2 regions of the Ruegeria sp. YTSA075 genome follow, and region 2 is predicted to be linked to the other one. Evidence: riboswitches for the same ligand, from Rfam matches in the RefSeq annotation. Region 2 holds a riboswitch; the other holds the start of a gene.
The links. Region 2 has a riboswitch for cobalamin ahead of AC2FGE_RS04345 (aromatic ring-hydroxylating oxygenase subunit alpha). Riboswitches for the same ligand answer to the same signal wherever they lie in the genome.

Region 1 (4,210 bases), on a different contig from region 2:
CGGCCATGGGTGGAGGTTCTGGATCGGTACATTGGCATGATGCTGTTTCCCTTTTGCCCCGGTTGCGATATGCGGGGAATGTGCGTTATAGCGCACGTACCATATGTGCGCTATAACGCACAAGAAGATTCGAAAGACAATGGCATGGCTCCGGACGACATAACACTAAAGCTAAGGGATGTGAGGGCCGCTTCGGGGTTGAGCCTGTCGAAAGTCGCTGAGATGACAGGCGTCAGCAAAGCGATGCTAGGTCAGATCGAACGGGGCGAATCAAGCCCGACGATCGCCACGCTGTGGAAGATTGCCAAAGGGTTTCAACTGCCGCTCAGCGCGTTGATCGACACCGTGAATGGTGATCCTTCGGTTTTTAAGACCGTCACCTTTCCCGGCAGTATCGAGGTTAAGATTGTCTTTCCCTTTGATCCAGCATTGGGGGCAGAGACGTTTCACGTCCAGCTCGCCCCCAACCAAAGCCATGAGTCCCCCGCCCATGCCGCTGGTGTGACCGAGGAGGTCTTTGTGCTCAGCGGCACGCTGGACATTCTGAAAGGTGAGGCTTGGGTGCCCTTGCAATCGGGTCAGGGGCTGCGATTTGCAGCGGATCTCCCGCATGGCTATCGAGCGGGCGCTGAAGGGGCGGCGTTTTTGAACATGCATCACTATGCGCAACAGCCAGATGTTCCAGATAACGGCAAGGTTCATTGATGAGCGAGTTTTTCAACAGCCTGACAATTGTGGATGCCATCGGCTCTTTCGGGGCCCTGATCGTGGTTGCTGCCTATTTCGCCACGCAGATGCGATACATGAATTCCGAAGATCTGGCCTTTCCCGTCGTAAATCTGCTGGGGTCCGTTTTGATTGTCTATTCGCTGCTTCAGAACTTCAATCTGGCGTCGATGCTGATTGAAGGCTTCTGGATTGTCATTAGCGTGATCGGTATCATTCAGCATTTCAGGTTGCGCCGCGCAGGGTAGCGCGGCGCAACAGGGTTATGCAGCGTTGTGAAGGCGTGGTGTAAACAGGCCAATCCGGCCAAAATCCCGCATGGATTTTGCCGCGGCCAAAACGGCCAGATCAGCCAGCGGTTCAACCAGGATAACCAGCATGTACGCAGCGCCAAAGCTGACGACGGCGGTGAGGTTTTCTGCACCAAATCCTTGGCCATAGAAGGCCCAGAACGCCACCCAGATGACGACACCGCCCTGATAGGCCGTCGACAGCGCAAGCGCCTGAGAATACTTCAGATCAATGTAGGCCGTATTCGGTGCGATGATGCGATTGGCCAAGGCCTGCAGCGCAAAAAGCGGCACCAGCAGTGTTGTCATGTTCATCCCGAACTGAGGCAGGTCGAAAGGCGCCAGGAAAAATCCCTGAATGAACAGGCCCGCAATCAAGCCGATGGCGGCAGGGGCTGCACCGAACAACAAAAACAGGGTCGATCCCAGAATGAAGTGTACTTCTGACACTCCGACCGGGAAGTGTGGCAATACTTCAAAGAAGGTAAAAACCAGCCCCGTGGTCAGGGCTGAGCGAATGGCGAGGCTGGCAAGGCCGCTGCTTTTCAGACTGTCCCATGCCAGTTTAGCGGTATAGAGCCCCGCGCCGGTTGCGGTCGCGTAGCTCAGGACAAGTTTGGCGCCATTTACGACGCCCGGTTCGATATGCATAGTTTGGTCTCCTTCCCGTCACACCCGACGGCAGAAAGGTTTCAAAATTGGGCTTTCACCCGGTTTGCACATGGCAGGTCTCCTGACTTGCGGATTGGCTTCGATCCCGGCCTTCCCAACCGATTGCTTCGGTCAGTGGCCATGATGGGGTGAAACTCCGCCTACAGTTGCGGGGGCAGCTCCGGAATTGACAGGTATTGTCGCACCGGATTCCCTTTTCATTCCTCGGGGGAAATTCCCCTTCGGAAACCATGTCAGGCAGGTGTCTGGCACCGGGTGCCACCTGTCAAGCAGGCAAACGCGTATGTTTGGAAAAAATTGCCAGTTCCCAGGAGTGCAGGCCTTGGCATGGCTTGCACGTTTGGCCGCTCGGATATAGGGAAACTCAGACTCGCTTAGGGGAGGCTTTGATGCAAGACGATCCGAAAACCCTGGTTTCCACCGACTGGCTTGCCGCCCATATCAAGGACCCCGATCTGCGGGTGCTGGATGGGTCGTGGTACCTGCCGCAGCATGGGCGCGATGCCAAAGCCGAATATGATGCAGGTCATATCTCGGGCGCGCGGTTCTTTGATATCGACGATATTGCCGATCATCGCTCGGACCTGCCGCATATGATGCCTCCGGTCGAGAAGTTCATGTCACGCCTGCGCTCGATGGGCGTGGGGGATGGACATCAGGTGGTTGTCTATGATGGCTCTGGCCTGTCCTCAGCTGCGCGCGTCTGGTGGATGTTCCGCCTGATGGGGCAGGACAACATTGCCGTGCTGGATGGCGGTCTGCCAAAATGGCAGGCCGAAGGGCGCGAGATCGAGGATTTGCCCCCAGTAATCCGGGATCGTCATATGACCGTGCGGGTTCAGAACCATCTGGTGCGCGACGTGACACAAGTGTCTGCCGCCGCCAAGCTGGCTGATCATGAGATCATCGATGCCCGTTCCGCCGCCCGCTTTGCCGGAACGGAACAAGAGCCGCGCGAAGGTTTGCGCTCGGGCCATATCCCCGGCTCACGCAATGTGCCCTTCGGAACGCTGTTGAACAAGAACGGGACGATGAAATCACCCGAAGAGTGCCGCGCTGTGTTCGAAGCCGCAGGCGTTGATTTGTCCAAGCCTGCAATCACCTCATGCGGATCGGGTGTGACGGCGGCAATCCTTAGCCTTGCGCTTGAGCGCATGGGTAAAAAAGACCACGCGCTTTATGACGGCTCCTGGGCTGAATGGGGTGCCTTCCCAACCCTGCCCGTCGCAACTGGAGAGACCTGATGTTCGAAAACCTTAAGCCGCAGCCAGCCGACAAGATCCTGGCGCTGATGCAGATGTACCGCGAAGACCCGCGCGATCAAAAGATCGATCTGGGTGTTGGCGTCTACAAGAATGCCGAAGGTGTTACCCCGGTAATGCGTGCGGTCAAAGCTGCCGAAAAGCGCATTCTGGAGGAGCAGGAGAGCAAAGCCTATACCGGTCTGGCCGGTGATCCGGCTTATTCCGATGCGATGATCGGCTTGATCCTTGGCGATGCGGTGCCGCGCGCCAATATTGCGGCCGTTGCGACTCCGGGTGGTACAGGTGCCTGCCGTCAGGCGTTCGAGATGATCCGTATGGCCAACCCTGAGGCGCGCGTATTTGTATCGAACCCGACATGGCCCAACCACCTGTCGATCCTGAATTATCTGGGCATCGAGACGGTCGCTTATCGCTATTTCGATGGCGAAACCCGTGGCGTCGATTTCGACGGTATGATCGAGGACCTAAAAACCGCCAAGGCGGGCGACGTGGTTCTGCTGCACGGTTGCTGCCACAATCCGACCGGCGCGAACCTGAACATGGTGCAATGGCAAGAGGTCGTGAACCTAATCAATGCGCAAGGCTTGGTTGCGATGATCGACATCGCCTATCAGGGCTTTGGCGACGGTCTTGAGGAAGACGCGCAGGCAGCCCGTCTGGTGGCCTCGTCTGTCAAAGAGTGCCTGATCGCGGCGTCTTGTTCGAAGAACTTCGGCGTCTATCGTGAGCGGACCGGCCTACTGATGGCGATCAGCGATGATGCGGCGCAGACGTCATTGAACCAGTCGACGCTTGCCTTCCTGAACCGCCAGAACTATTCGTTCCCGCCGGATCATGGCGCACGGGTCGTGACCACCATCCTGAACGACGACGCCTTGCGCGCCGACTGGGCCGCTGAGCTGGAGGAGGTTCGCCTCTCCATGCTGGGTCTGCGTCAGCAGCTGGCGGATGAGCTTCAGCGTCTGACCGGGTCGGATCGGTTCAGTTTTGTCGCCCAACATCGCGGTATGTTCTCGCGTCTGGGTGCTGCACCTGAACTGGTCGAGAAACTGCGTGCGGACCACGGGATCTACATGGTCGGCGACAGCCGCCTGAACATAGCCGGTCTGAATGCGACTACAGTGCCTATTCTGGCGAAGGCGATTGTAGACGTTGGAGTCTAAGCGGCACTTCATAGCGAAACAAAAGCCGCTCAGATCAGTGCGGCTTTTTTGTTTTCAGAGTCGAGCAAAAGAAAAGGCCGGGCAAGAACGCCCG
Region 2 (4,210 bases):
AGCCAGAGGGGATGTTCAACCCAACCGACCGTGCAGCGGCCAGAACCGTGTCGGTTTCGGCAACTTTGGTGGTGACACCCGAGCTTGCGAACAGGATCTCAGCCTTACTGTCATCATCAGGGACCACATCGTCCAGTTCTGGCTGATCGGCCTCGGATTCAATCGGCGCGCCAAAGCTTTCCTGATGGTAGTTGTCCATGTCATAACCCAGCCCGACCAGTGCCTCGCGAACCGCCTGCATAAAAGGTTCCGGGCCGCAGCAATAGACCTCACGCTCGAGATAGTCAGGCGCCATCAGGCCCAGCATCAACTGGTTGAACTGCCCCTGATACCCCGTCCACGGACGATAACGATCTGCTTCTTCAACGACAAATTTCAAATCCAGTCCCGGGGTCCGGCTGGCCATGTGTTCCAGCCGCTGACGAAAGATGATCTCGGACGGTCGCTTGGCGCAATTGATAAAGACAATATCCAGATCACGCCCCTCATCCCACATGCAGGTGGTCATCGACATCATCGGCGTGATGCCGGACCCGGCAGAGATGAACAGGTATTTGCCTGCCGTGCTTTGAACATTCGAAAACAGCCCGGCAGGCCCGATGGCTTTGATCCGCATGCCGGGTTGTAGGTTGTCCAACATCCAGCGCGTGCCGATGCTGTCTGGCTGGGCCTTGGCGGTGATCGTGATCGACCGTGGCCGCGAGGGAGAAGAAGAGATCGTGTAGGTGCGATGCACAACCCCACCCGGTTGTCCTGGAGCCGGGATTTCCAAAGTCAGGAACTGTCCGGGGTGGTACGCAAACATCGACCCAGACGGGGCGCGAAAAGTGAAACTGGCCGTATTTACCATCTCGGGGACGACTGACACACATTCCAGTGTTTCGGCATCCTGCCAGATACTCACAACAGTGTTGAGATCTTTCATCACCGCTACTCCGCCGCCACTGTTTCGGGGGCCAAGCGACCAACCAGCGTGTTGCAATACCAATCCACGAATTGCAGCACACCAGATTCCTGCGTCGGCGAATACGGGCCAGGCACATAGGCCGGGCTGTTGATACCCAGTTGATTATCCTCGACCACCTGACGGTCTTCGTCATTGGTGGCAATCCAGACCTCGGTCAGACGTTTCAGATCGTAATCGATCCCTTCGACGGCATCCTTGTGAACCAGCCATTTGGTTGTGACCTCGGTCTCAGTCGGGCTGATTGGTGTGACCCGGAACACGATGGAATGATCAGCCAGAAAGTGGTTCCAGGTGGTTGGATAGTGGAATTTCAACAATGCACCTGCATCCGCAAAGGGCGATCGGCCCAGCCAGCGCCGCACAGCGGATTTCCCATCCATTGTATAGCTTTGCGCCCCTTCCTTCAGAGGCATCCGAGCCATACGGAATTGCCCGCCTTCATGCAGGTGGAATTGCGAGGGCATCCCGGCGGCTTCGCATCTGTCAAAATGGGCTTGCATGTGTAGCGGCGTCTCACCCCCTTCGATTCCAGTGACTGCAGGATCATCAGGGAAGGTGCGGCACAGCGCGGGATGGTTGCCACCGCAGTGGTAACACTCGCGGTTATTCTCCCAAACCAGCTTCCAGTTGCCGTTCTCAATGATTGAACTTTCAAAAGCCACTTTGGCGTTGCCCAAATCATGCGGCTCAAGATAGGGGCGTGCGGTATTGGCGAACATGTCGAAATCTGGGGGGTTATCAGCCAGACAGATGTAAACCAACCCGGCAAGCTCACGGCAATGCACTGTCATCAGACCGTGCTGTTTGGGATCGAAATCCGACCCCATATCACGCGCCCACAGCAATGAGCCATCAAGCTCATAGGTCCATTGGTGGTAGGGGCACACCAGTTTGGGTGCATTGCCTTTTGCAGCCTTGCAGATGATCGAACCACGATGGCGGCAGGTGTTGTGAAACGCCCTTACGTGGTTGTCTGCACCACGTACAATGATCACGCGATAGGCACCCACGGTATAGGTAACATAATCCCCTGCTTTCGCCAGTTCACAAGCCGGAATGGCAAACAGCCAGTCGCGATAGTGGATGGCTTCAAGATCGGCCTGAAAAACCTGAGGATCGGTGTAAAAGGCCTGCTCGAGCGCGTGGCCGGGGATGCGACGTGCCAACAGGCTTTGAATGCTGTTCATTTCTGGCTCTCCTGCCGCGCCCCGCGGCATTGCTTGGGCAGATGACAAGGAGGAACCGTCCGGAAGCGCGCGAGGAACACGTCCGAAACATGTGCCCCCACCGCCACCCGCGGTTTGACATATCTGCGAGGCTGGTTTCCGGACTTGAAAGGGGCTTGCGCCCGGCTACGACACCTTCCCGGGATCCTCGTCCCAGTGGTTGATTGTCGAACCTGACCTTCCTTACCGTTGCGGGGGCAGCGCCGGAATTTCACCGGCTTCCCAATTCTCCGCTGCCTGAGACTCAAACAGCGGCACCTCACATGCGCAGGATAAAGTCGTGCCGTTCATATGCTGAGAGACATGCGACATTTTCAGTTTCAAAACAGACATCTTGATGTTCGGGTCGAACCAGCGTTCGCGGAGTAAATTTCTACCATACATCTCAGGCACAAAACCTGCCTTCTTCCGCTTGGTTGGTTTGAGGTTATAAGGGATCTTCATGGCCTGTGCCGTCAGTGACGTGCCAAAGCCCCAAATGCTGAGAGTAGGAGAGCCCCAATGGAAATCAGACCCTTTGGCGTTGAGATGTGGATGAATGAGTTCGAAACAACCTGTGAGCTCAATTTGGCTGAGACCTGCGTTCAGTCCATCACGCTGGGCGAACTGTTCGACATGGCTGGCCAGCACAACAGCATTCTGAACGATCTGTCATCCATGAAGATGACCTATGGCGCAATTGAAGGGTCAGAGCGTCTGCGCGACGCGATCTGTGGCCTGTATGACAATCAGGGCCGCGACAATATCCTGACAACACATGGGACCATTGGCGCGAACTCTCTGGTGCATCAGACACTGGTGTCGCGTGGTGATCACGTGATCTCTGTAATCCCGACCTATCAACAACACTATTCCATCCCCGAAAGCATCGGTGCAGATATTGAACTGCTGCATCTGCGGCCCGAAAACGCCTTTTTGCCCGATCTGGATGAGTTGCGAGCGATGGTGCGACCCGATACGCGCCTGATTGCGATCAACAATCCAAACAACCCAACCGGCGCGCTGATGGATCGTACGATGTTGGAACAGATTGTAGAGATCGCGCGTGGTGTCGATGCCTGGCTGCTTTGTGACGAGGTCTATCGCGGAACGGATCAGACAGGCAACGGCTTCACCGCCGCGGTCGCGGACCTGTACGAAAAAGGGATCAGCACGGCGGGCATGTCCAAGGCCTATTCACTTGCTGGGTTGCGGGTTGGCTGGATCGCGGGACCCAAAGAGTTGATGCATGATGTGATGATCCACCGGGACTACAATACCATCTCGGTCGGCAAGATCGACGAAATGCTAGCCGCTATGGCGCTGGAACACCGCGACAAGATACTGGCGCGTGCGCACCGGATCACCCGCGAAAACCTGCGGATCGTTCAGGATTGGATCACGAACGAGCCGCTGCTCAGCTGGGTGCCGCCAAAATCCGGCACTACGGCCTTGCTGAAATACGATCTGCCAATGTCCTCGCGCGATCTATGCGTGACGCTTTTGCAAGAAGAAGGTGTGATGCTGACGCCGGGCAGTGCGATGGACATGGAGGGCTGGCTGCGGCTTGGCTACTCCAACCCGACAGAGGATCTTAAAGTCGGTCTGGCCCGGTTCTCGGAGTTTCTGGCGCGCCACGCCAAGTCATAGCTAACCAAAGGTCCGCGCACAAAAAATGCAGATTTGAAACCTGTTAACACCCCCTCAAACGTCCTGTCCGATCAAAAGAGACGACAAACCCCATGAAATTGTTAGATGTCAGATCACATGCTGTAGAGGGCATGAAGAGGCTGCAGCGCGAGACCACCCGTGGTCGATTTTCAGAGAGTAAATAATATTGGAATCCGCTACCCAATTCGTTGATACCGCCTTTATTGGGCTATGCTTGTTTTGTGCTAATCTGCTGTTTTTGCGAAAGCGCGATACCGGTGTGTTCATGCCACTGGCCGCTCTGTTTCTTATACAAGGCCTGTCCTCTCTTGGCGCTTTGATCGCCGACGCGTCGGGAAGTGAGGACGAGTTCAATCTTGTGATGCGC

Region 1: linked by a shared signal. The riboswitch ahead of AC2FGE_RS15830 (energy-coupling factor ABC transporter permease) and the one ahead of AC2FGE_RS04345 (aromatic ring-hydroxylating oxygenase subunit alpha) in region 2 are both predicted to bind cobalamin.

Annotation. Positions count from the first base shown of each region.
Region 1 covers NZ_JBXWNG010000009.1:106,932-111,141, reverse strand. The annotation lists gene ilvD (dihydroxy-acid dehydratase) at 1-38, opposite strand, end outside; gene AC2FGE_RS15840 (helix-turn-helix domain-containing protein) at 145-705, shown strand; gene AC2FGE_RS15835 (CBU_0592 family membrane protein) at 705-974, shown strand; gene AC2FGE_RS15830 (energy-coupling factor ABC transporter permease) at 990-1,667, opposite strand; cobalamin riboswitch at 1,723-1,936, opposite strand; gene sseA (3-mercaptopyruvate sulfurtransferase) at 2,078-2,932, shown strand; gene AC2FGE_RS15820 (amino acid aminotransferase) at 2,932-4,116, shown strand.
Region 2 covers NZ_JBXWNG010000002.1:249,303-253,512, reverse strand. The annotation lists gene AC2FGE_RS04350 (FAD-binding oxidoreductase) at 1-925, opposite strand, end outside; gene AC2FGE_RS04345 (aromatic ring-hydroxylating oxygenase subunit alpha) at 931-2,154, opposite strand; cobalamin riboswitch at 2,267-2,470, opposite strand; gene AC2FGE_RS04340 (aminotransferase) at 2,695-3,822, shown strand; gene AC2FGE_RS04335 (helix-turn-helix domain-containing protein) at 4,109-4,210, shown strand, end outside.